3 regions of the Pseudomonas sp. LB3P31 genome follow, and region 3 is predicted to be linked to each of the others. Evidence: predicted binding sites of a transcription regulator. Region 3 holds the regulator's gene; each other region holds the start of a gene.
What was found. Region 3 encodes sigma-54, which starts transcription at its own class of promoters, with help from an activator protein. Its sites were predicted from a motif close to ANTGGCATNNANNTTGCTNT; they were not measured.
Positions count from the first base shown of each region.

Region 1 (7,695 bases), 1.1 Mb from region 3:
GGCGATCGACACACCGGCATCGGTTTCGACCAGTTGCTGATCGTCGAAGCCCCGAGCAACCCGGACGTGGACTTCCGTTATCGGATCTTTAACTCCGACGGCTCCGAAGTGGAACAGTGCGGCAACGGTGCGCGCTGTTTTGCCCGCTTCGTGCTCGACAAGCGCCTGACCGCAAAACGGCAGATCCGCGTCGAGACCAAAAGCGGCATCATCGAACTGGATATCCGCAGTGACGGCCAGATCGGGGTGAACATGGGCGCGCCACGCCTGGTGCCGGCCGACATCCCGTTCGAGGCGCCGGAACAGGCGGTGAGCTACCAGATTGAAGTCGACGGTAATCCGATCGACCTGGCCGCCGTGTCCATGGGTAATCCCCATGCGGTGCTGCGGGTCAGTGATATCAACAATGCACCGGTGCATGAGTTGGGACCGAAGATCGAACACCACCCGCGCTTTCCGGCGCGGGTCAATGTCGGCTTCCTCCAGATCATCGACCGCAATCGCGCGCAACTGCGCGTCTGGGAACGCGGCGTCGGGGAAACCCAAGCCTGCGGTACCGGTGCTTGCGCAGCTGCAGTGGCCGCGATCAGCCAGGGGTGGATGGATTCGCCGCTATTGATCGACCTGCCCGGCGGGCGTCTGTCCATTGAATGGGCAGGCCCTGGCCAACCGGTGATGATGACCGGTCCGGCAGTCCGTGTTTATGAAGGACAAGTACGTCTTTGAGTGAGTCAAACCGATGACCGACAAGCCCCAGGTTCCCGCCCTACAGCCCGACGAATCGCCTTCCGAAAGCCTTGAGGCGGCGGCAATTGCCGCGTACCTGGAGGCTCATCCGGACTTCTTCATCGAGCACGAAGAACTGCTCCCGGCCTTGCGAATTCCGCACCAGCGCGGCGACACCATCTCGCTGGTCGAACGCCAGATGACCATCCTGCGCGACCGCAACATCGAGCTGCGGCATCGCCTGTCGCACTTGATGGACGTGGCACGGGACAACGACCGCCTCTTCGACAAGACCCGCCGCCTGATCCTCGCGCTGATGGATGCCACCAGCCTCGAAGATGTGGTGATCAGCGTCGAAGACAGCCTGCGCCAGGACTTTCAGGTGCCCTTTGTCAGCCTGATCCTGCTCGGCGACAACCCGATGCCGGTGGGCCGCTGGGTGACCCACGCCGACGCTCAGACCGCCATTGGCGGCTTGCTGTCCGAGGATAAGAGCGTCGCCGGCAGCCTGCGCGAACACGAACTGGATTTCCTGTTCGGCGAAGAGCAACGCAAGCAGATCGGCTCCACCGCCGTCGTCGCCATCAGTCATCAGGGCATCCATGGCGTGCTGGCCATCGCCAGCCGCGATCCGCAGCACTACAAGAGTTCGGTGGGGACGCTGTTCCTCAGCTACATCGCCGAAGTCATGGGCCGCGTGTTGCCACGGGTCAACAATTCCCTGCGCTCGGTACGCTGATCGTGGAGCGGCAACTGGACGCTTACTGCGAACATCTGCGCAGTGAGCGGCAGGTGTCGCCGCACACGTTGCAGGCCTATCGTCGCGACCTCGACAAAGTCCTCGGCTGGTGCGTCAAACAGAACATTGGCAGCTGGTCGTCCCTGGATATCCAGCGCCTGCGCGGCCTGATTGCCCGCCTGCATGCCCAGGGTCAATCGTCGCGCAGCCTCGCGCGCCTGTTGTCGGCGGTACGCGGGCTTTATCACTACCTGAACCGCGAAGGCCTGTGCGATCACGACCCGGCCAATGGCCTGGCGCCGCTCAAGGGTGAGCGGCGCCTGCCGAAAACCCTCGATACCGATCGTGCGTTGCAACTGCTTGAGGGCGGGGTGGAAGATGATTTCCTGGCGCGACGCGATCAGGCGATCCTCGAGTTGTTTTATTCCTCCGGGTTGCGCCTGTCGGAGCTGACCGGGCTCAATCTGGATCAGCTGGACCTCGCCGACGGCATGGTCCAGGTCCTCGGCAAAGGCAGCAAAACCCGCCTGCTGCCCGTCGGTACCAAGGCCCGTGAAGCGCTGGAGCTGTGGTTGCCGTTGCGCGCAATGACCAACCCGGCGGATGACGCAGTGTTTGTCAGCCAACAGGGGCGGCGCCTGGGCCCCAGGGCGATTCAGGTTCGGGTGAAAGCGGCGGGTGAACGCGAACTGGGGCAGAACCTGCACCCGCACATGCTCCGGCATTCCTTCGCCAGCCATTTGCTGGAGTCTTCGCAAGACCTGCGTGCCGTGCAGGAATTACTCGGCCACTCGGACATCAAGACCACCCAGATCTACACCCACCTGGACTTCCAGCACCTGGCGACGGTCTATGACAGTGCCCACCCACGGGCCAAACGCATTAAGGGCGATGATTCATGACGATTCAATTGATCACTTTCGACCTCGACGACACCCTGTGGGACACCGCCCCGGTGATTGTCAGCGCCGAAGCCGTGCTGCGTGAGTGGCTCACCGAACACGCACCAAACCTGGGCGCCGTGCCGGTTGAGCATTTGTGGGCAATTCGCGAGCGCATCCTGGGCAGCGAGCCTGGCCTCAAGCACCGCATCAGCGCCTTGCGCCGTCGGGTGTTGTTCCATGCGCTGGAAGAAGCCGGGTACGACCATGGTCAGGCGTCCGACCTTGCTGACCAAAGCTTTGAAGTGTTCCTGCACGCCCGGCACCAGCTGCAAATCTTTCCCGACGTGCAACCGACCCTGGAGGCCCTGGCCAATCATTACGCCTTGGGCGTGGTCACCAATGGCAATGCCGACGTGCGCCGACTGGGGCTGGCGGACTACTTCAAGTTCGCCTTGTGTGCCGAAGACATCGGCATCGCCAAGCCCGACGCACGCCTGTTCCACGAGGCCCTGCAACGTGGGGGCGCGACGGCGCAGACGGCGGTGCATATCGGTGATCATCCGGGGGATGACATTGCCGGAGCGCAGCAGGCGGGGTTGCGGGCCATCTGGTTCAACCCGGCGGGCAAAGCGTGGGAAGCCGAAAAGGCCCCGGATGCCGAGATCCGCAGCCTGACCGAGCTGCCGGTGTTGTTGGCAGGGTGGAACTCACACCACCAGCCTTGAAAACACCGCCCGCCCCTGTAGGAGTGAGCCTGCTCGCGATGGCGGTGGATCAGCCAACATCTTCGTTGAATGTGAGGCTGCATCGCGAGCAGGCTCACTCCTACAGAAGATCGGTGCAGGAATTCAATTTCTACACCCATAAAAAAGCCCGCAGCGACGGCGGGCTTTTTCAGCAAGCAAATGCAGGCGCCTAGATAGGACGGCTGCCATACTTGTTGTCCGGCTTCTTGGGAGGATCGGCGACCACATTGGCCTCCACTTCCTGCACCCTTCCACCCTTGGCCAGGAATTCTTCCATGGCCTTGGCGAGCGCATCGCGCTCTTTATTCTTCGCTTCCACGCTCGGCAGCTCATCGACCGAAACCGCAGCCTTGGCCTTGCCTTTGGCGGCAGGAGCGGGCGTGTCACCGCCGTCGTCTTCAGCGACGTCTTCCGCCGCTGCTTCCAGACCTTCTTCGGTTTCGTCGTCGCCTACTTCGAGGTCGTCGTTTTCCAGATCATCGTCGCTCATGTTCTACCTCATGACTTGCGAAAAGCAGATTAGTTATAGCCCAGCTTTGCCGTCTGTCGACGGCTGCCAGAAAAAATTCAACCGCCATTGATGACCAATGGCTTATGCCTCTTCACCGTGCAAGGTGGCGAGGACTTTACGAGCACCGCCATGATCACGGTGCTCGCCCAGATAAACGCCTTGCCAGGTTCCCAGCGCCAGTCGGCCTGCCGTTATCGGCAAACTGATCTGACAGCCAAGCACGCTGGCCTTGAAGTGCGCCGGGAGGTCGTCCAGGCCTTCGTCGTTATGCTCAAAGCCGTCTGCGCCTTGTGGGATCAGACGATTGAAAAATCGTTCGAAGTCGCGACGTACCGCCGGATCGGCGTTCTCGTTGATGGTCAACGACGCCGAGGTATGCTGCAGCCACAAGTGCAACAGACCGACCCGGCATGCCCTAAGTTGAGGCAAACCAGCGAGTAACTCGTCCGTCACCAGATGAAAGCCCCGGGGCCTCGCCCGCAGGGTAATCAGAGTCTGTTGCCACATACAGTTCTCCGCACGTTCGGGGCGCATTCTAGCGCGCTCTGGGAAAAAACAAAGGCCCTAATATTCCTTCATTGCTGTAAGCCATTGGCCGCACAAAATCAGTCGGCATAAAGGGAGCGAAAGCTCTGGGAAAAAACCTTTCAGCTTCACCTGCAGTGACAAATTCCGGGCAAAAAAATGCCCGGCGAACCGGGCATTATTTTTACGCTGGCTTACAAGTTGTAGCCGCGCTCGTTGTGCAGAGCCAGGTCGATACCGACCGCCTCTTCTTCCTCAGTCACACGCAGACCCATGACAGCGTCCAGGACCTTGAGGATGAGGTAAGTGATAATCGCGGTGTAGATCACCGTGAAACCTACGCCCTTGAGCTGAATCCAGACCTGTGCACCGATATCGGTGACAGTACCGAAACCACCCAGGGCCGGTGCCGCGAACACACCGGTGAGGATCGCGCCGAGAATACCGCCGATACCGTGTACACCGAAGGCGTCCAGGGAGTCGTCGTAGCCGAGCTTGCGTTTCAGGGTAGTGGCGCAGAAGAAACACACCACGCCCGCTGCCAGGCCGATCACCAAGGCGCCCATCGGGCCCACGGTGCCAGCGGCAGGAGTGATCGCAACCAGACCTGCGACCACACCAGAAGCAATACCCAGTGCGCTTGGCTTGCCGTGGGTGACCCACTCGGCAAACATCCAGCCCAGAGCAGCGGCGGCGGTAGCGATCTGGGTGACCAGCATCGCCATGCCGGCTGTGCCGTTGGCCGCAGCAGCGGAGCCGGCGTTGAAGCCAAACCAGCCGACCCACAGCATCGCAGCGCCCATCAGGGTGTAGCCAAGGTTATGCGGAGCCATCGGAGTGGTCGGGAAACCTTTGCGCTTGCCCAATACCAGGCAGCAGATCAGGCCAGCCACACCGGCGTTGATGTGCACCACGGTGCCGCCCGCGAAGTCGAGCACGCCCCAGTCCCACATCAGGCCGCCGTTGCCGGACCAGACCATGTGCGCGATCGGTGCATAAACCAGGGTGAACCAGATACCCATGAAGATCAGCATGGCGGAGAACTTCATCCGCTCGGCGAACGCACCGACGATCAACGCAGGGGTAATGATGGCGAAGGTCATCTGGAAGGTGATGAACACCGCCTCAGGGAACAGCGCCGCAGGACCGGTCAGGCTCGATGGCGTGACACCGGCGAGGAACGCCTTGCCCATGCCGCCGAAGAACGAGTTGAAGTTGACGACGCCCTGCTCCATGCCGGTAGTGTCGAACGCAATGCTGTAGCCATAAATGACCCACAGGATGCTGATCAGACCGGTAATGGCGAAGCACTGCATCATCACGGAAAGAATGTTTTTCGACCGAACCATGCCGCCGTAGAACAGCGCGAGGCCGGGAATGGTCATAAACAGCACAAGGGCTGTCGAGGTCAACATCCAGGCGGTGTCGCCGGAGTTGAGGACTGGGGCCGCCACTTCGTCTGCCGCCATAGCCAGGCTGGGCATTACGAGGGACAACAGGGCTCCTAGCCCTGCGAAGTTACGCAGAGTCATATTGTTTTCTCCTGGGGCGTTGGGTTTGTGGCGGCTTAGATTGCGTCGGTATCGGTTTCGCCCGTACGGATGCGAATCGCCTGTTCCAGATTGACCACGAAGATCTTGCCGTCACCGATCTTGCCGGTGTTGGCCGCCTTGGTTATCGCCTCGATAACCCGGTCAAGATCCTTGTCGTCAATGGCGACATCGATCTTCACCTTTGGCAGGAAATCGACCACATACTCCGCGCCGCGATACAGCTCGGTGTGACCCTTCTGCCGACCGAAGCCCTTGACCTCAGTAACGGTAATGCCCTGCACGCCGATCTCGGACAACGACTCGCGTACATCGTCCAGTTTGAACGGCTTGATGATGGCAGTGACTAGCTTCATGAAAACTCTCTCCCGAATTGGTGGACTTGCCCCAGGAAAACAAACCCGACTCAAGTCTAAGCGCAGTGCCTGGCTTTGTAACGCATCGTCGGCCCTACCTGCCCGCCCGACGCCAGTTAACCGCTCCTGACGAAACACTTCCCCGTTCCGCCCGGCGCACTGCATTCGTCACAGCGACTGCATCAGTGCATGGGTTACAAGGCTATTAGCAGAAAGCTTGCCATCTCTTGAAAAGTGCCTGAATTCAGTCCCTTGGCCTGACCCGCAGCCAGCAAGGCGGAAAACATGCGATGGTTACGCACCACATCGGTGCGTAACCGTTCGTCCGCCTGCGCGAAAACCGTGCGCTGCCGTGGTCGGGATTGACTATAGACACTGCGTGATACACTGCCCGCCATTGTTTCCAGGACCCTTTCCCATGCTCGCGCCCAAAGACTTCCTCGACGCCCTGACGGGTACCGCCTCCCGCCTCTTCAGCGGTGACACGCCGTTGCCGAAAAGCGAAATCGAAAGCCAGTTCAAGGCGCTGCTGCAGAGCGGCTTCAGCAAACTGGACCTGGTGAGCCGGGAAGAATTCGATAGCCAGATGGTCGTCCTGGCCCGCACCCGCGCCCGCCTGGAAAGCCTCGAAGCGAAAGTGGCCGAGATGGAAGCGAAGCTCACGCCACCGACCGAATAAACACCGAAGCCCCCCTGTAGGAGCTGCCGAAGGCTGCGATCTTTTGATCTTAAGCCTCACAACAATCTCGGCAACATCCTACAAACATCACCACCGCCGTCCGATTGCGTCGTACCCCTCCAACTTCTAATCTCCCCCACTGCTGAATGTTCAGCACTGGGTTTGGCGACCTGGAAACCTCGACGCAACGCGACCACATTCGAACAGGGAATCCTCCCGTCTCGAGTTATGGCGGCTCTGCGTGGGAGACCCTCGGGTCTGCCGGATTTCGGGGTTCACCGGTTCGCCAACCCGCGCATAGCTGCCACCCTTTTCGTTTGGCGACGATCAAAGGCAGTAGTCTTCACTCGACCCCGAGAACTGCACCATGGACGAAAACTATTTAACCCCCGAAATTTTCACCCGCCACAAACTCCACCTCCACGCCCTCCTCCTGCAAAACCAACCCTGGTTCAGCGCCCGCGACCTCGGCCGCTTCCTGCGCCTCTACCTCGACGAACGCGCCCTGCGCAAGCTCGACCCAGACCAGCACCAAACCGCGCAAACACTCACCCACGGCAACATCGAAAACACGCTGCTCATCAGCGAGTCCGGCGTCTACGCATTACTGGTCTATCACTACTGCCCCGAATACCGAGGCCTGCGCGAATGGCTGACCCACGAAGTCGTACCCGCCCTCAGGGACGCTCAAGCATCCGCCTCAACCGAACGCCCAACGCTCAGCCGCCTGAACTGGCCAGAGATGTCGCTGAGCCTGCTGCGCTGGAACAACCAACCCTGGATTCGACTGCAGGATGTGCCATACATGCTGCCCAATGACGCCCCAGCAAACCGCGCAGTCAAAATGCCCTGGTGGAAAAAAGCGTCGCAAGCATTGCAGTCGTTTTAACCAACCTAACCACGCTCGATATCGCCACTGCGCGATTCGTAATTCGATCGCAGATTTAGCCAGAAATCGGGCGTGGTATCGAAGTGAGCG
Region 1 covers NZ_CM142710.1:3,587,443-3,595,137, reverse strand. Annotated here, with positions in the region: gene dapF (diaminopimelate epimerase) at 1-726, shown strand, start outside; gene ACYZTK_RS16235 (DUF484 family protein) at 740-1,465, shown strand; gene xerC (tyrosine recombinase XerC) at 1,468-2,367, shown strand; gene ACYZTK_RS16225 (HAD family hydrolase) at 2,364-3,074, shown strand; gene sutA (transcriptional regulator SutA) at 3,265-3,585, opposite strand; gene ACYZTK_RS16215 (secondary thiamine-phosphate synthase enzyme YjbQ) at 3,688-4,113, opposite strand; gene ACYZTK_RS16210 (ammonium transporter) at 4,326-5,663, opposite strand; gene glnK (P-II family nitrogen regulator) at 5,699-6,037, opposite strand; gene ACYZTK_RS16200 (accessory factor UbiK family protein) at 6,456-6,716, shown strand; gene ACYZTK_RS16195 (BRO-N domain-containing protein) at 7,084-7,605, shown strand; gene ACYZTK_RS16190 (helix-turn-helix transcriptional regulator) at 7,611-7,695, opposite strand, start outside.
Region 1: glnK (P-II family nitrogen regulator) is a predicted target of sigma-54. The motif match lies at 6,243-6,262, and genes of this name have one in related genera.

Region 2 (7,695 bases), 700 kb from region 3:
CGAGCGCGGTGATCCCACTCAGTGCCAGAACAGATACGAAGCGATTCATGACCCTACCTCACGGTGTTGCAGGCGACCTCTTGGCCGCCTCATAGACTTGATTACAGATTCTGCGTTACGAACGAGAGCATCTGGTCGGCGGTGGAGATCACCTTGGAGTTCATCTCGTAGGCGCGCTGGGTGGTGATCATGTTGACCATCTCCTCAACGGTGCTGACGTTGGACGTTTCCAGGGTGTTCTGCAGCGTGGTACCAAAACCGGCGAGACCCGGGGTGCCGACTTGCGGCGCGCCGCTGGCGGCGGTTTCCAGGAACAGGTTGTTGCCCACGGCTTGCAGGCCGGCCGGGTTGATGAAGTCGGCGGTTTGCAGGTTACCGATCACCTGGGACGCAGCGTTGCCCGGCACGGTGACGGACACAGTGCCGTCGCGGCCGACCGTGAAGGTCTGGGCGTCGTTCGGGATGACAATCGCCGGTTCCAGGGCGAAGCCGCTGGCGTTGACGATCTGGCCGTTGGAGTCCAGGTGGAAAGTACCGTCACGGGTGTAGGACGTGGTGCCGTCCGGCTGCAGGATCTGGAAGAAACCACGACCGTCGATGGCCATGTCCAGCGGCTGCTCGGTGGTTTGCAGGCTGCCCGCGGTGAAGTTTTTCTGGGTGCCGACGATGCGCACACCGGTACCCACTTGCAGACCCGACGGCAGTTCGCTGTCCTGGGTCGACTGGGCGCCAGGCTGACGCTTGATCTGATAAAGCAGGTCCTGAAACTCGGCGCGATCACGTTTGAAACCCGTGGTCGATACGTTCGCCAGGTTGTTGGAAATGGTGGTCAGGTTGGTGTCCTGGGCGGACAGACCGGTTTTGGCAACCCATAGAGCCGGAAGCATTCGATTCTCCTCGTGCGCCTGTTTTACGGCGCGACGTTCTGGTAATTAGCTGATCTGCAAGACCCGAGCCATGGCCTGGTCGTCTTCTTTGGCGGTGTTCATCATCTTGATGTGCAATTCGAATTGCTTGGCCAGCGCCAGTACCGAGGTCATTTCTTCCACGGCGTTGACGTTGCTCGACTCGAGGAAACCGGACACCAGTTTGACGTTGGCATCCGCTTGCGCAGGCTGGCCGTCCTTGGTGTGGATCGAACCGTCCAGGCCTTTGGTCATGTTCTTGAAGTCCGGGTTGACCAGCTTGATGCGGTCGACTTCGGCCATCACGCGCGGGCCTTCACCCATCGCGCGAATGCTGATGGTGCCGTCCTCGCCGACTTCAATTTTTTGCTCGGGCGGCACGGCAATCGGCCCGCCGTTGCCCATCACCGGCATGCCGTTGCCGGCGCGCAGTACGCCAAGGGCATCGACGTTGAGGCTGCCGGTGCGCACGTAGCTTTCACCGCCATCGGGGTTCTGCACGGCGATCCAGCCATTGCCCTGAACGGCGACATCCAGCTCCCGCCCGGTTTCAACCAGGGCGCCTGCGGAAAAATCGGTGGCCGGACGCTCGGACATGGCAAACGCCCGCGCCGGAAAGCTGTCACCAAACACCGGCATCGAACGCGCCTGTTCCAGGTCTTTCTGGAAACCGTTGGTGGAGATGTTCGCGAGGTTGTTCGCATGAGCCTTCTGCGCCAGTGCATTCTGGCTGGCGCCGGTCATAGCTACATAAAGGTACTTGTCCACACTCTTTCCTCTGCATGCCGGACGTTTGCCGCCCACCGCTGTACTGCTGAGCCATAAGCAATTTGCAGACCAACTATTTTCTGGCGGCACGGGGCCGGGCAAACATTGGGTTTTAGGGGTATGGAGGGGGAATGGGGATTGAGTGGGAGACGAAAAACCGGCGGTGTTGTGCCGCTTCGCGGCAATGGATCAAAAGATCGCAGCCTGCGGCAGCTCCTACGGGGATCGAGATTTTACGTAGGAGCTGCCGCAGGCTGCGATCTTTTGATCTCAAGAGCTGCTGTCCTTCCCAACCTCATATTCACGCAGCTTGTTGGCAATGGTGGTATGCGAAACCCCCAAACGCTTACCCAGCTGCCGACTGCTCGGATGCTCGGAATACAGCCGCTCCAGCACCGCCTTCTCGAAGCGCCCGACAATCTCGTCCAGCCCGCCTTCCAGGGAAAAATCGCCAAGGGGCTGGCGCACGCCGTAATCCGGCAGGCGAATATGCTCGGCCTTGACCGTGCCGCCCTCACACAGGGAAACCGCTTGAAACAGCACGTTCTCCAGCTGTCGGACATTGCCCGGCCAATGGTAATGACTGAGCCGCTCCATCGCCGCCGGCGCCAGTTTCGGCAGCGGGCAACCGATCTGCCGGCTGGCCTGATCCAGAAAATGCTCGACCAGCGGGGTCAAACCATCCAGGCATTCGCGCAGTGGCGGGATGTGCAGCGAGAGCACGTTGAGGCGGTGATACAGATCCTGGCGAAACTCTCCGCGCGCGCACAGCTCGGACAGGTCCACCTGGGTCGCACAGATCACCCGCACATCGAGATATACCTCTTCATCACTGCCTACCCGGCGAAAGCAGCCGTCCTGCAAAAAACGCAGCAATTTCACCTGCAACCGCGGGCTCATTTCGCCGACGCCATCGAGGAACAGCGTACCGCCCGCCGTGAGCTCCAGCAGCCCGAGTTTGCCTTCGGCACGCGCGCCTTCGAACGCGCCGGGGCCGTAGCCGAACAGTTCGGTCTCAGCCATGGATTCTGGCAGCCCGGCGCAGTTGAGCGCCATCAGCGGTGACTGGCCCCGGGGACTCGCCAGGTGGCAGGCTCGCGCCAGCAGCTCCTTGCCGGTGCCGGTTTCACCTTCTATTAATAGCGGCGCATCCAGGGGCGCCATGCGCCGCGCTTCGCGGACCACAGCGGCCATCACTTTCGAACTCTGGAAGATGCTGTCGAACCCGCGCAGTTCCTGCTTGCGCACGTTGTAGATGCGTTCGCCCACGCGGTCTGCGCGGTGCAGGGTCAATACCGCGCCGGCCATGGCTTCGCTGTCGTCATGCTCCGACTGCAGGGGCGCGATGTCGGCCAGGAACACATCGCCCCTGACCTTGACCCGCAACCCGTTGATCCGCGACTTGTTGGCACGCACCAGTTCCGGCAGGTCGAAATCCTCGGCGTAACGGGACAGCGGAATCCCTGGCACCTCGTCCACCCGCACCCCGAGCAACTGCGCAGCCGCACGGTTGGCGGCCACGATCGAGCCGCCCATGTCGATCGACAGCACCGGAAATTCCAGCGCGCCGAGCAGCGCGTTGAGCTCCATGTGCCGGCGCTCGCTGGGCATCAGCCCTACGCGCTTGACGCCAAATACCCCAGGGATCGACTCGAACTTCGCCCGCAGCGCCTGGAACTGCAGGTTGATCAGGTTCGGGCAGTGCAGGTAGATCGCATTGCCGTGTTCGCCGCCAACTTCGCCGCGCGCGACGTTGATCCCGTACTCCACCAGCAGGTTAAGAATGTCACGCAGGATGCCGATGCGGTTCTGGCAATGGACTTTGATACGCATATAAATGCCTAAAAAAACGGTGGATGGGCGTGGCTCCCTGTAGGAGTGAGCCTGCTCGCGATAGCGGTGGGTCAGGCAAACCGGTCTTGTCAGACCGACCGCTATCGCGAGCAGGCTCACTCCTACAGAGGTGCACCAGCAAATTTCTGCTGCGAGGCACAGATAGTCGTCAAGATTATGTGACACCTGGAGCGCTTTTCAAACCCGAAAAACCCAACAACGGCGCTTTACCCCACAATCCGTAACGAAAAATTTACGAATTAGCCGGGTTTTTCCTACGCAAGCATCACACGGAGGGCTGCACTACCGAACGCCATGGGTTATTCCTAAGTCCATAGCTGGACATAACAAGAACGAATTCCCCTAGCAGGAGAGCAGCATGAAGCAGACGCAATACGTGGCTCGCGAGCCCGATGCGCAAGGTTTTATCGACTACCCCGCCGAAGAACACGCGGTGTGGAACACGCTGATCACTCGCCAACTGAAAGTGATCGAGGGTCGTGCGTGCCAGGAATACCTGGACGGTATCGAAAAACTCGGCCTGCCCCACGACCGCATTCCGCAACTCGGGGAAATCAACAAAGTCCTCGGTGAAACCACTGGCTGGCAAGTCGCGCGGGTTCCGGCGCTGATTCCCTTCCAGACTTTTTTTGAATTGCTCGCCAACAAGCAATTTCCGGTGGCCACCTTCATTCGTACCCGCGAAGAACTGGACTACCTGCAAGAGCCGGACATCTTCCACGAGATCTTTGGCCACTGCCCGCTGCTGACCAATCCCTGGTTCGCCGAATTCACCCACACCTACGGCAAGCTTGGTTTGCAGGCGACCAAGGAAGAACGGGTATACCTCGCGCGCTTGTACTGGATGACCATCGAGTTCGGCCTGGTCGACACGCCACAGGGCCAACGGATCTATGGCGGCGGCATACTTTCCTCGCCCAAGGAAACCGTCTACAGCCTGTCGGACGAGCCCGAGCACCAAACCTTCGATCCGCTGGAATGCATGCGCACGCCGTACCGCATCGACATCCTGCAGCCGCTGTATTTTGTCCTGCCCAATCTCAAGCGCCTGTTCGACCTGGCCCACGAAGACATCATGGGCATGGTCAAGCAAGGCATGCAGCTGGGCCTGCACGCACCGAAATTCCCGCCCAAGCCGAAAGCGGCCTGAGCAGATCCCGCTCGCGACTTGCGCGCAAAGATAGTAATTTCCAACAAGAATCGAATTCAGGAATACACCATGAACGCTCTGAACCAAGCCCATTGCGAAGCCTGCCAAGCCGGCGCACCTCAGGTCAGCGACGAAGAACTGCCGGTGTTGATCAAACAGATCCCGGACTGGAACATCGAAGTCCGCGACGGCATCATGCAGCTGGAAAAAATCTTCCTGTTCAAGAATTTCAAACACGCGCTGGCCTTCACCAACGCCGTCGGTGAAATCTCCGAGGCCGAGGGTCACCACCCAGGCTTGCTCACTGAGTGGGGCAAAGTGACCGTGACCTGGTGGAGCCACTCGATCAAGGGTCTGCACCGCAACGATTTCATCATGGCCGCGCGCACCGACGAAGTGGCCAAGGACGCCGAGGGCCGCAAATAATGCATTTCGACTCGATCGGCCGGGTACCTGGCGATCCGATCCTGGGTTTGATGGAAGCGTATGCGCAGGATCCCAACCCGCGCAAATTCGACCTCGGCGTGGGCGTGTACAAAGACGCCCAGGGCCTGACGCCGATCCCGCAAGCGGTGAAACTGGCCGAGGCGCGACTGGTTGATAAGCAATCCACCAAGACCTACATCGGTGGCCACGGCGAGCCGCTGTTTGGCAAGGTGATCAACGAGCTGGTGCTGGGTGCCGATTCGGCACTGATCGCCGAACAGCGCGCTGGCGTCACCCAGACCCCGGGCGGCACGGGCGCATTGCGCCTGAGTGCCGACTTTATCGCTCAGTGCCTGCCCGGCCGTGGCGTGTGGTTGAGCAACCCGACCTGGCCGATTCACGAAACGATATTCGCCGCAGCCGGAGTCAAGGTCAGCCACTACCCGTACGTTGGCAGCGACAACCGTCTCGACGTCGAGGCCATGCTGGCGGTACTCAATGAAGTGCCCAAGGGCGACGTGGTGTTGCTGCACGCCTGCTGCCACAACCCGACCGGCTTTGATCTGTCCCATGACGACTGGCGCCGGGTGCTGGACATCGTGCGCAGCCGCCATCTGCTGCCGCTGATTGACTTCGCCTACCAGGGTTTTGGCGATGGCCTGGAGCAGGACGCCTGGTCGACCCGACTGTTCGCTGCCGAACTGCCGGAAGTGTTGATCACCAGTTCGTGTTCGAAGAACTTCGGCCTGTACCGCGATCGCACGGGGGCGCTGATTGTTTGCGCGAAAAATGCAGACAAGCTGGTGGATATTCGCAGCCAGCTGGCCAACATTGCCCGCAACCTGTGGTCGACTCCACCGGATCATGGCGCTGCAGTCGTGGCGACTATCCTTGGCGACCCGGAACTGAAAAGCCTGTGGGCCGACGAAGTGGAAGCCATGCGCCTGCGCATTGCGCAACTGCGCAGCGGCCTGGTCGAAGCGCTTGAGCCTCATGGCTTGCGCGAGCGGTTTGCGCATATCGGCGTGCAACGCGGGATGTTTTCCTACACCGGCCTGTCGCCGGAACAGGTGAAAAATCTGCGCGACCATCACAGCGTGTACATGGTCGGCACGGGCCGGGCAAACGTGGCCGGCATCGACGCCACCCGCCTGGACCTGCTGGCCGAGGCGATTGCCAAAGTCTGCAAGTAACGCACGCACACCACCACCTCCTGTAGGAGTGAGCCTGCTCGCGATAGCGGTCTATCAGCCACATTGATGTTGAATGTGACGCCGCCATCGCGAGCAGGCTCACTCCTATAGGGAAGGGGTACGGGTGTTTAGCCACGCTCAATTCACAGGGTGCGGCCATCTGTCGCAGAAATCCCAGATAAAAGTCTATTTGTCATTTCTCCTGCTGTATCCTGCCCAGGCTTTGTAAAAGCGCGGATCTACCAGACCTATCAACAGACTTTGCGAGGAGCGCGAAACATGCACGAGATCCCTAATCTCCCCTTCCCAAGCCTGCACGAAACTGAGCAGACAACCCCGCAACAAGCCGGTGCCCAACAGCCCGAGCCGAAAGAAGCAGCTGACAGTCGCAAGGCTGACAGCGAAGACTGAGACACCCGCAATGCCAGACCGTGTGGAAAGCGCTAACATGCGCTTTCCACACCGCCTGAACATTGAGCGCCCCTGCATGAACAACGACTTCGATGAGACCAAGGCGAGCGTATTGATCGGCACCGCCGAGAAAATGATCGCGATCTGGAACCGTCTCTCCCCAGAAAAACAAGCCGCCCTGCTCGACCGATTCGGCACCGAGGAAAACGCCCTGGCCGCCCTGGTCACGACGCAGCTGGTTGCCCCGGCCAAGCCTGATTCAACCCCGCCCGGCAAATAGTTTTACTTTTTCACGACCTGCGTGGACTCGCGCCGCTATCATAAGCAGCCTATCTATCCTGCTTTGCCGTGGACCTTTACCCATGCCTGAAAACCAGCGCCCCATGGCAGTCACGCTGCAAGTTGTCTCCATCGTTCTCTTTACCTTTATCGGCTACCTGAACATAGGCATTCCCCTGGCCGTGCTGCCGGGCTACGTCCACAGCGACCTGGGCTTCGGCGCCGTGATCGCCGGGCTGGTGATCAGCGTGCAATACCTGGCCACCCTGCTCAGCCGGCCTTACGCCGGCAAGATTATCGACAACAAGGGCAGCAAGCTGGCGGTGATGTATGGCTTGGCTGGCTGCGGCCTGAGCGGAGTGTTCATGCTGATTTCGGCCTGGACCCAGAGCCTGCCGATGCTCAGCCTCATCAGTCTGCTGATCGGCCGCCTGGTGCTGGGTAGCGCGGAAAGCCTGGTGGGCTCCGGTTCGATTGGCTGGGGCATCGGCCGGGTCGGCGCAGCGAACACCGCCAAAGTGATTTCCTGGAATGGCATCGCCAGCTACGGCGCACTGGCCGTCGGCGCGCCGCTGGGCGTACTGCTGGTGCGGGAGCTGGGCTTGTGGAGCATGGGCGTGAGCATCGTGTTGCTGGCCGTGATCGGGCTGGCACTGGCCTGGCCAAAAACCGCTGCACCGATCGTGGCCGGTGAGCGCTTGCCGTTCCT
Region 2 covers NZ_CM142710.1:1,762,149-1,769,843, forward strand. Annotated here, with positions in the region: gene flgH (flagellar basal body L-ring protein FlgH) at 1-49, opposite strand, end outside; gene flgG (flagellar basal-body rod protein FlgG) at 102-887, opposite strand; gene ACYZTK_RS07955 (flagellar basal body rod protein FlgF) at 933-1,673, opposite strand; gene ACYZTK_RS07960 (sigma-54-dependent transcriptional regulator) at 1,944-3,506, opposite strand; gene phhA (phenylalanine 4-monooxygenase) at 3,886-4,677, shown strand; gene ACYZTK_RS07970 (4a-hydroxytetrahydrobiopterin dehydratase) at 4,747-5,103, shown strand; gene ACYZTK_RS07975 (amino acid aminotransferase) at 5,103-6,296, shown strand; gene ACYZTK_RS07980 (hypothetical protein) at 6,576-6,707, shown strand; gene ACYZTK_RS07985 (hypothetical protein) at 6,784-6,987, shown strand; gene ACYZTK_RS07990 (MFS transporter) at 7,070-7,695, shown strand, end outside.
Region 2: ACYZTK_RS07955 (flagellar basal body rod protein FlgF) is a predicted target of sigma-54. The motif match lies at 1,728-1,747, and genes of this name have one in related genera.

Region 3 (7,695 bases):
CATCTGTATCAGGGCCGCGAAGACAAACTGGTAGTGCTGGACGAGCTTCTCGCCCAACTCGGCCTAAGCTATGAACAAGTTGCCTACCTCGGCGACGACTTGCCTGACCTGCCGGTGATACGCCGCGTCGGCCTGGGCATGGCGGTGGCCAACGCGGCCAGCTTCGTGCGTGAACATGCTGACGGCATCACCCAAGCCCGCGGTGGCGAGGGTGCCGCTCGCGAGTTCTGCGAATTGATCCTGCGCGCCCAGGGCCGCCTCGATGCGGCGAATGCCGCGTACCTGTGAGCCAACTATGCTGAGCAAAAAGTTTCGCAACATACTGCTGTTCGGCTGCATCGCCGCGATCTTTGCGGCCGTGGGCTACTGGAACATCAGCCCGGAACGCTTCCTCGACCAGCCGAAAGTGGCCGTCGATGAAAGCGCGATCGACTATTACGCCCTGAACGCCCACAGCGTGCAGTTCCTCCCGGACGGCAAACTGCAGTACGAGATGACGTCGGACAAGGTCGAACACCTTAAAGCCACGGAAGTGACGCTGCTGACCAACCCGGACCTGAACATGTTTCGCGGCACCGAGTTTCCCTGGCACGTGCAGAGCGAACGCGGAGAAGTGAATCCGGATGGTACCGAGGTGGAACTGATCGACTCGGTGCGCATCACACGTTTCGACGAGAAAAACCGCAAGACGCTGATTACCACCACCCGCATGACCGTGTTCCCGAAGCAGCAATATGCGCAGACGGAGCAACCCGTTAGAATCGACGGCGCCGGTGGCGTGTCGACTGGTACGGGAATGAAGGCGTATTTGAAAGAAAGCAGGATACACCTGCTATCGAACGTAAGAGGACAGTATGAGGCTCGTTAAAACCCTCCCTATTTTGCTCAGCCTGGGCGCAGCACTGGGAAGCGTGAGCGCCTGGGCTCTGCCGAACGATCAAGAGCAGCCTATCCGCATTCAGGCCGACGACGCCCAACTGGACGACAAGAATGGCATCGCCACCTACAAAGGTGACGTCATCATCACCCAGGGTTCGATGAAGGTGACCGGCAATACCGTGACCATCACCCGCACCCCGGCTGGCGATATCGACGTGGTGACTTCGGTCGGCAACCTGGCTTACTTCGAGCAGCTTCAGACCCAGGGTGACACCAAGCCTGTGCAGGGTTACGGCGTCACGATCCAGTATCACGCCTCGCAGAACCGCGTCGTGCTGATTGATCGCGCCAAGGTCATCGACAAGGACAACAACGTCACCCAGGGCGAGAAAATCGTCTACGACACGGTCAAGAAGCTTGCGAGCGCCGGCCGTGCCACGGGCAACAAGGTCACCGAATCGCGTCCGCGCATCGACATGGTGATCCAGCCCAAGCCGAAAAACGACCAGAAAAAGGCCAATTAATGGCAACTCTGAAAGCTCAGCATCTGGCCAAGGCTTACAAGAGCCGCCAGGTCGTGCGCGACGTCAGCCTGTCGATTGACAGCGGTCAGATCGTCGGGCTCCTCGGCCCTAACGGCGCCGGCAAGACCACCTGCTTCTATATGATCGTCGGCCTGGTGCAGGCCGATCAGGGCCGCGTGCTGATCGACGACCTGGACGTCAGCCATCAGCCAATGCACGGCCGTGCCAAGGCCGGTATTGGCTATCTCCCGCAAGAAGCGTCGATCTTCCGCAAATTGTCGGTGGCCGATAACATCATGGCCATCCTCGAGACCCGCAAGGAGCTCGACAAGGCCGGTCGGCGCAAGGAGCTGGAGAGCCTGCTGCAGGAATTCCACATTAGCCATATCCGCGACAACCTCGGCATGAGCCTGTCGGGCGGCGAGCGTCGCCGGGTGGAGATTGCCCGGGCGCTGGCGACCAATCCGAAGTTCATCCTGCTCGACGAACCTTTCGCCGGCGTGGACCCGATCTCGGTAGGCGATATCAAGCAGATCATCCATCACCTCAAGGCCAAGGGCATTGGCGTGCTCATCACTGACCACAACGTCCGTGAAACCCTGGACATCTGCGAGACCGCCTACATCGTCAACGATGGCCAGCTGATCGCCGAGGGCGACTCTGCCACCATCCTGGCCAACGACCTGGTCAAGGAAGTTTATCTGGGCCACGAGTTCCGCCTTTAAGCGCTGCGGTGCCTGGCCAGTCGCCCGGGCGCTCGACACTCTAAAAAATCAATACTTTTTTATTGTTACAGCGCTCTAGGCAAACACTGCAATATCGGGCATATAATTTGCTTAAGTTTGGCGCTCCGGCGCCCTGTAGTGGATGGCGCATGCGCGCCGGCGAATAAGGTTTAAGCCCCTGCCATGAAACCATCGCTAGTCTTGAGAATGGGCCAGCAGCTGACGATGACTCCTCAGCTGCAACAGGCCATCCGCCTGCTCCAATTGTCGACCCTGGACCTGCAGCAGGAAATCCAGGAGGCGCTGGAGTCCAACCCGATGCTCGAACGCCAGGAAGAAGGCGACGACTTCGACAATGCCGATCCCTTGGCCGACAAAGCCGAGCAGCAACCCAACGCCGACGTTTCGGAGCCGTCCTATCAGGAAACCGCGCCGACGGTAGACAATCTCGAGGAAGGCGACTGGAACGAGCGCATTCCCAACGAGCTACCCGTTGATACCGCGTGGGAAGATGTCTACCAGACCAGCGCCAGCAGCCTGCCAAGCAACGATGATGACGAGTGGGACTTCACCACCCGCACATCGGCCGGCGAAAGCCTGCAGAGCCACCTGCTGTGGCAACTGAACCTCGCGCCGATGTCCGACACTGATCGCCTGATCGCCGTCACCCTGATCGACTGCATCAACAATCAGGGCTACCTGGACGAAACCCTCGAGGAAATTCTCGAAGCCTTCGACCCGGAACTGGACATCGAACTGGACGAAATCGAAGCCGTTCTGCACCGCATCCAGCAATTCGAACCGGCCGGCATCGGCGCTCGCAACCTGGGCGAATGCCTGCTGCTGCAATTGCGCCAGCTGTCCGCCAAGACCCCTTGGCTTACTGAAGCCAAGCGCCTGGTCACGGACTACATCGATCTGCTGGGCAGCCGCGACTATAGCCAGTTGATGCGGCGGATGAAGCTTAAGGAAGACGAACTGCGCCAGGTCATCGAGCTGGTCCAGAGCCTCAACCCGCGTCCCGGCTCGCAGATTGAGTCGAGCGAAGCCGAGTACGTGGTTCCGGACGTGATCGTGCGCAAGGACAACGAACGCTGGCTGGTGGAACTCAACCAGGAATCGGTGCCGAAGCTGCGGGTCAACGCCCAGTACGCCGGTTTCGTTCGCCGCGCGGACACCAGTGCCGACAACACGTTCATGCGCAATCAGTTGCAGGAAGCCCGCTGGTTCATCAAGAGCCTGCAGAGCCGCAACGAAACCCTGATGAAAGTTGCCACCCAGATCGTCGAGCATCAACGCGGTTTTCTGGAGTACGGCGACGAAGCGATGAAGCCGCTGGTACTGCATGACATCGCCGAAGCAGTCGGCATGCATGAATCGACGATTTCACGGGTGACCACGCAGAAGTTCATGCATACCCCACGGGGCATTTATGAACTGAAATACTTTTTCTCCAGCCACGTCAGCACCTCCGAAGGCGGCGAATGCTCGTCCACGGCGATCCGCGCGATCATCAAAAAACTGGTTGCGGCGGAAAATCAGAAAAAGCCGTTGAGTGACAGCAAGATCGCTGGTTTACTGGAGGCACAAGGCATTCAGGTGGCTCGCCGCACCGTCGCCAAGTACCGCGAATCCCTTGGGATCGCGCCTTCGAGCGAACGCAAGCGGTTGATGTAAGCCACGCCACAGCGTTCCAGTGGCAGATCATCTGGTCTGCCGCTTTATGCACTGGCAACGAAGGAGAAGCTGTATGCAAGTCAACATCAGTGGACACCAGCTGGAAGTTACCGAACCCCTGCGCACCTATATCGGCGAAAAACTCGCCCGTTTAGAGAGGCATTTCGACAAGATAACCAACGTGCAAGTCACGATGAACGTCGAGAAGCTCAAGCAGAAAATCGAAGCCACCTTGCATATTCCCGGCGGGGAAGTGGTCGCCAATGCCGAGCATGACGATATGTATGCCGCCATCGACCTGCTGACCGACAAGCTGGATCGCCAACTCAAAAAGCATAAGGAAAAGACCCAGAGCCTCCTCCAGGGCGCAACCGGTCGTTAACACTCCCAACCCATGATCCGACTTGAAAGTATCCTGACCCCCGGCCGTTCCCTCGTGAACGTGCCGGGCGGCAGTAAAAAGAAAGCCCTCGAGCAAATTGCCAACCTTATCCATAAAGAAGTACCGGATCTGGAGATGCAAGATGTCTTCGAGGCTCTGATCGCCCGTGAAAAACTCGGCTCGACCGGTTTTGGCAACGGCATCGCCATCCCCCACTGTCGTCTCAAGGGCTGCGCGTCACCTGTCAGTGCCTTGATGCACCTCGACGCCCCTATCGATTTCGACGCCATCGACGGCGCCCCGGTTGACCTGCTGTTTGTGCTGCTGGTCCCGCAAGCGGCCACCGATGCGCACCTGGAGCTCCTGCGCCAGATCGCCAGCATGCTGGATCGCAAGGAAGTTCGCGAAAAACTGCGCAGCGCCCCGAGCAATGAAGCCTTGTACCAGGTCGTCCTGGACGAGCAGAACGGTCATTAATCATGCGCTTGATCATTGTCAGTGGCCGTTCCGGCTCAGGTAAAAGCACTGCCCTCGATGTCCTTGAAGACAGCGGGTACTACTGCATCGACAACTTACCTGCCGGGCTGTTGCCAGAGCTGGCCGAACGAGCACTGATTCACACCGAGCTTGCGCAACCGCTGGTGGCCGTGTCGATCGACGCGCGCAACCTGCCAAGCCACCTGTCGCGCTTTCCAGAATTGCTGGAAGAGGTCCGCAGCCGGCATATCAAGTGTGATGTGCTGTATCTGGACGCCGACGAGGAAACCCTGCTCAAGCGTTTTTCGGAGACCCGTCGCCGGCATCCGCTGAGCAATGCCAATCGTTCGCTGGCCGAGGCCATTCAGGACGAGTCCAACTTGCTCGGGCCGATTGCCGACCTGGCCGACCTCAAGGTCAATACCACCAACCTGAACCTGTATCAGCTGCGCGATACCATCAAATTGCGGCTGTTGAACCAGCCCGAGCCGGGCACCGCGTTCCTGGTCGAGTCCTTTGGCTTCAAGCGTGGCATGCCGGTGGATGCCGATCTGGTGTTCGACGTGCGCTGCCTGCCCAACCCGTATTGGAAACCGGAACTGCGCGAGCAATCCGGGCTTGATCAACCGGTAGCCGATTACCTGGCGGCGCAACCGGATGTCGAGGAAATGTTCCAGGACATCTCCAGCTACCTGCTCAAATGGTTGCCGCGCTTCGCTGCCAGCAACCGTGCGTATGTCACCATTGCCATTGGCTGCACCGGCGGGCATCACCGCTCCGTCTACCTGACCGAACGTCTGGGCCAGGTTCTGCAACAATCCCTGAAGAACGTCCAGGTCCGCCACCGCGACCTCAGCTAAAGGATTCACATCGCGATGCCTGCTCTGGAAATCGAAATCATCAACAAGCTGGGCCTGCATGCTCGCGCTTCTGCAAAATTTGTCGGGGTTGCTGGGCAGTTCAAGGATTGCACTATCAGGGTCGGGCGCACGCCGGAATCCACGGTCGACGGCAAGAGCATCATGGCGATGATGATGTTGGCGGCTGGCAAGGGCACAAAAATTTATTTGAGTACGGAAGGCGAACAGGCGGATGAAGCGCTGGCTGCGCTCGTTAATTTGATCAATAACTACTTCGACGAAGGCGAGTAATGCTTGCCACGTAGCAGCTGCCGAAGTGGGAGCAAAGCGTGCTCGCGATTGGGGGCTCGTTTTCAATATTGGTGGTGACTGACACGCCGTAATCGCGAGCAAGCTTTGCTCCCACCTGCGATCTCTTGATCTTGCCTCAACCCAGCGCCGTATCCATCACCATCATCAAACAAAACCCGACCAGCAGCCCCAGGCTCGCCAGTTTGTCGTGACCATTGCGCCGCGACTCGGGGATCACTTCATGCGTGACCACCAGCAACATCGCCCCCGCCGCCAATGCCAATCCCAGCGGCAGCAACAGCTCGGCCAGGCTTACCAGCCACGCACACAGCAGCGCGAATATCGGCTCAACCAGACCTGACGCCGCGCCGATCAGGAAGGCCTTGACCCTGGACATCCCTGCCCCGGCCAGTACTAGCGCAATCACCAACCCTTCCGGCACATCCTGCAGCGCGATACCCATCGCCAGGCTGTCGGCATCAGGCATGCCACCCCCGGCCGACACCCCCACCGCCATGCCTTCCGGAATGTTGTGGGCGATGATTGCAAAGACAAACAGCCAGATCCGCGGTGGAATCACCGGTCGCTCCAGCGTGCCAACCAACATTTCCGGGCTGGCCCGGGAGACTTTTCGGTCTACCAGGTACAAACCCAGAGCGCCGAGCATGATGCCAAAGCTGATCAGGCCACTGGCCGCCCAAGGCGTGAGGCCCAGGCTTTCGGCGGCAGAGATCCCTGGCACGATCAGCGAAAACGCGGTCGCCGCCAGCATCACCCCAGCGCCAAACCCGAGCAGCGTATCGCTGACGGTTTGCGGCATACGCCGAATCACCAGTACCGGCACTGCGCCCAACGCCGTACCCAAGGCGCAGATGGCCCCACCCTGCAAGGCGCGCAGCAGTTTCGGCTCAAGGTCCAGCCACGCCAGTCCCTGCGCAACCAGCAAGGACGTGCCCGCCAGGAGTAACAGCGATCCCAGAGCGTAACGGAACATCCGCCCACTCCCGATCGCCAGCGTTTCAGTGCCCATAATCAGCCTTGGTGTTTTTTATTGAAGACTCAACCCAGGGCCGCCTGGTAGCGCGCCGCGACTTCGGGCCAATTGATCACGTTGTAGAACGCATTGATGTATTCCGGGCGACGATTCTGGTACTGCAGGTAGTACGCATGCTCCCAGACATCCAGGCCGAGGATCGGCGTATTGCCATTCATCAGCGGGCTGTCCTGGTTGCCACTGCTTTCCACGACCAGGGTCTTTTGCGGGGTTACGCTCAGCCACGCCCAGCCACTGCCGAAACGGGTGAGCGCAGCCTTGGTGAAAGCCTCTTTGAAACTGTCGAGCCCGCCCAATTGCTCAGCGATTGCCTTGGCCAGCGCGCCATCAGGTGCGCCGCCACCGTGCGGGGCCATAACTTCCCAGAACAGCGAATGGTTGGCATGACCTCCCCCTTGGTTGATCACGGCGGCACGGAGTTTTTCCGGAAGCTGCTGCACGCCTGACACCAGCTTTTCCACCGGCCACTCGGCGAACTCGGTGCCCTCGACGGCAGCGTTCAGGTTGTTGATGTAGGTCTGGTGGTGCTTGGTGTAGTGGATCTCCATGGTCTTGGCATCAATGTGCGGTTCCAGGGCATCGTAGGCGTAGGGCAAGGCAGGCAAGGTGAAAGCCATGTTCAATGAACTCCATGATGAAGTGGCGCAGGCCGGTTGGCAGTTGCAACGGCACCGATGTGCAGCAGGCGGTGAGTACGTGGGTATTCACCGTGCTCGCTGATGAAATTCAGCAGCTCGACGTAGGTCTTGCTGCTCTGGCGCAGTGCCGCTTCGCGCAAGGCTGGCGCCAGTCGAGTGTCCTGCATGGTCTGCAACAAACGCTGGTG
Region 3 covers NZ_CM142710.1:2,464,873-2,472,567, forward strand. Annotated here, with positions in the region: gene ACYZTK_RS11275 (KdsC family phosphatase) at 1-288, shown strand, start outside; gene lptC (LPS export ABC transporter periplasmic protein LptC) at 296-868, shown strand; gene lptA (lipopolysaccharide transport periplasmic protein LptA) at 855-1,403, shown strand; gene lptB (LPS export ABC transporter ATP-binding protein) at 1,403-2,128, shown strand; gene ACYZTK_RS11295 (RNA polymerase factor sigma-54) at 2,312-3,805, shown strand; gene hpf (ribosome hibernation-promoting factor, HPF/YfiA family) at 3,879-4,187, shown strand; gene ptsN (PTS IIA-like nitrogen regulatory protein PtsN) at 4,200-4,664, shown strand; gene rapZ (RNase adapter RapZ) at 4,667-5,524, shown strand; gene ACYZTK_RS11315 (HPr family phosphocarrier protein) at 5,540-5,815, shown strand; gene ACYZTK_RS11320 (ZIP family metal transporter) at 5,952-6,845, opposite strand; gene ACYZTK_RS11325 (superoxide dismutase) at 6,875-7,486, opposite strand; gene ACYZTK_RS11330 (hypothetical protein) at 7,489-7,695, opposite strand, start outside.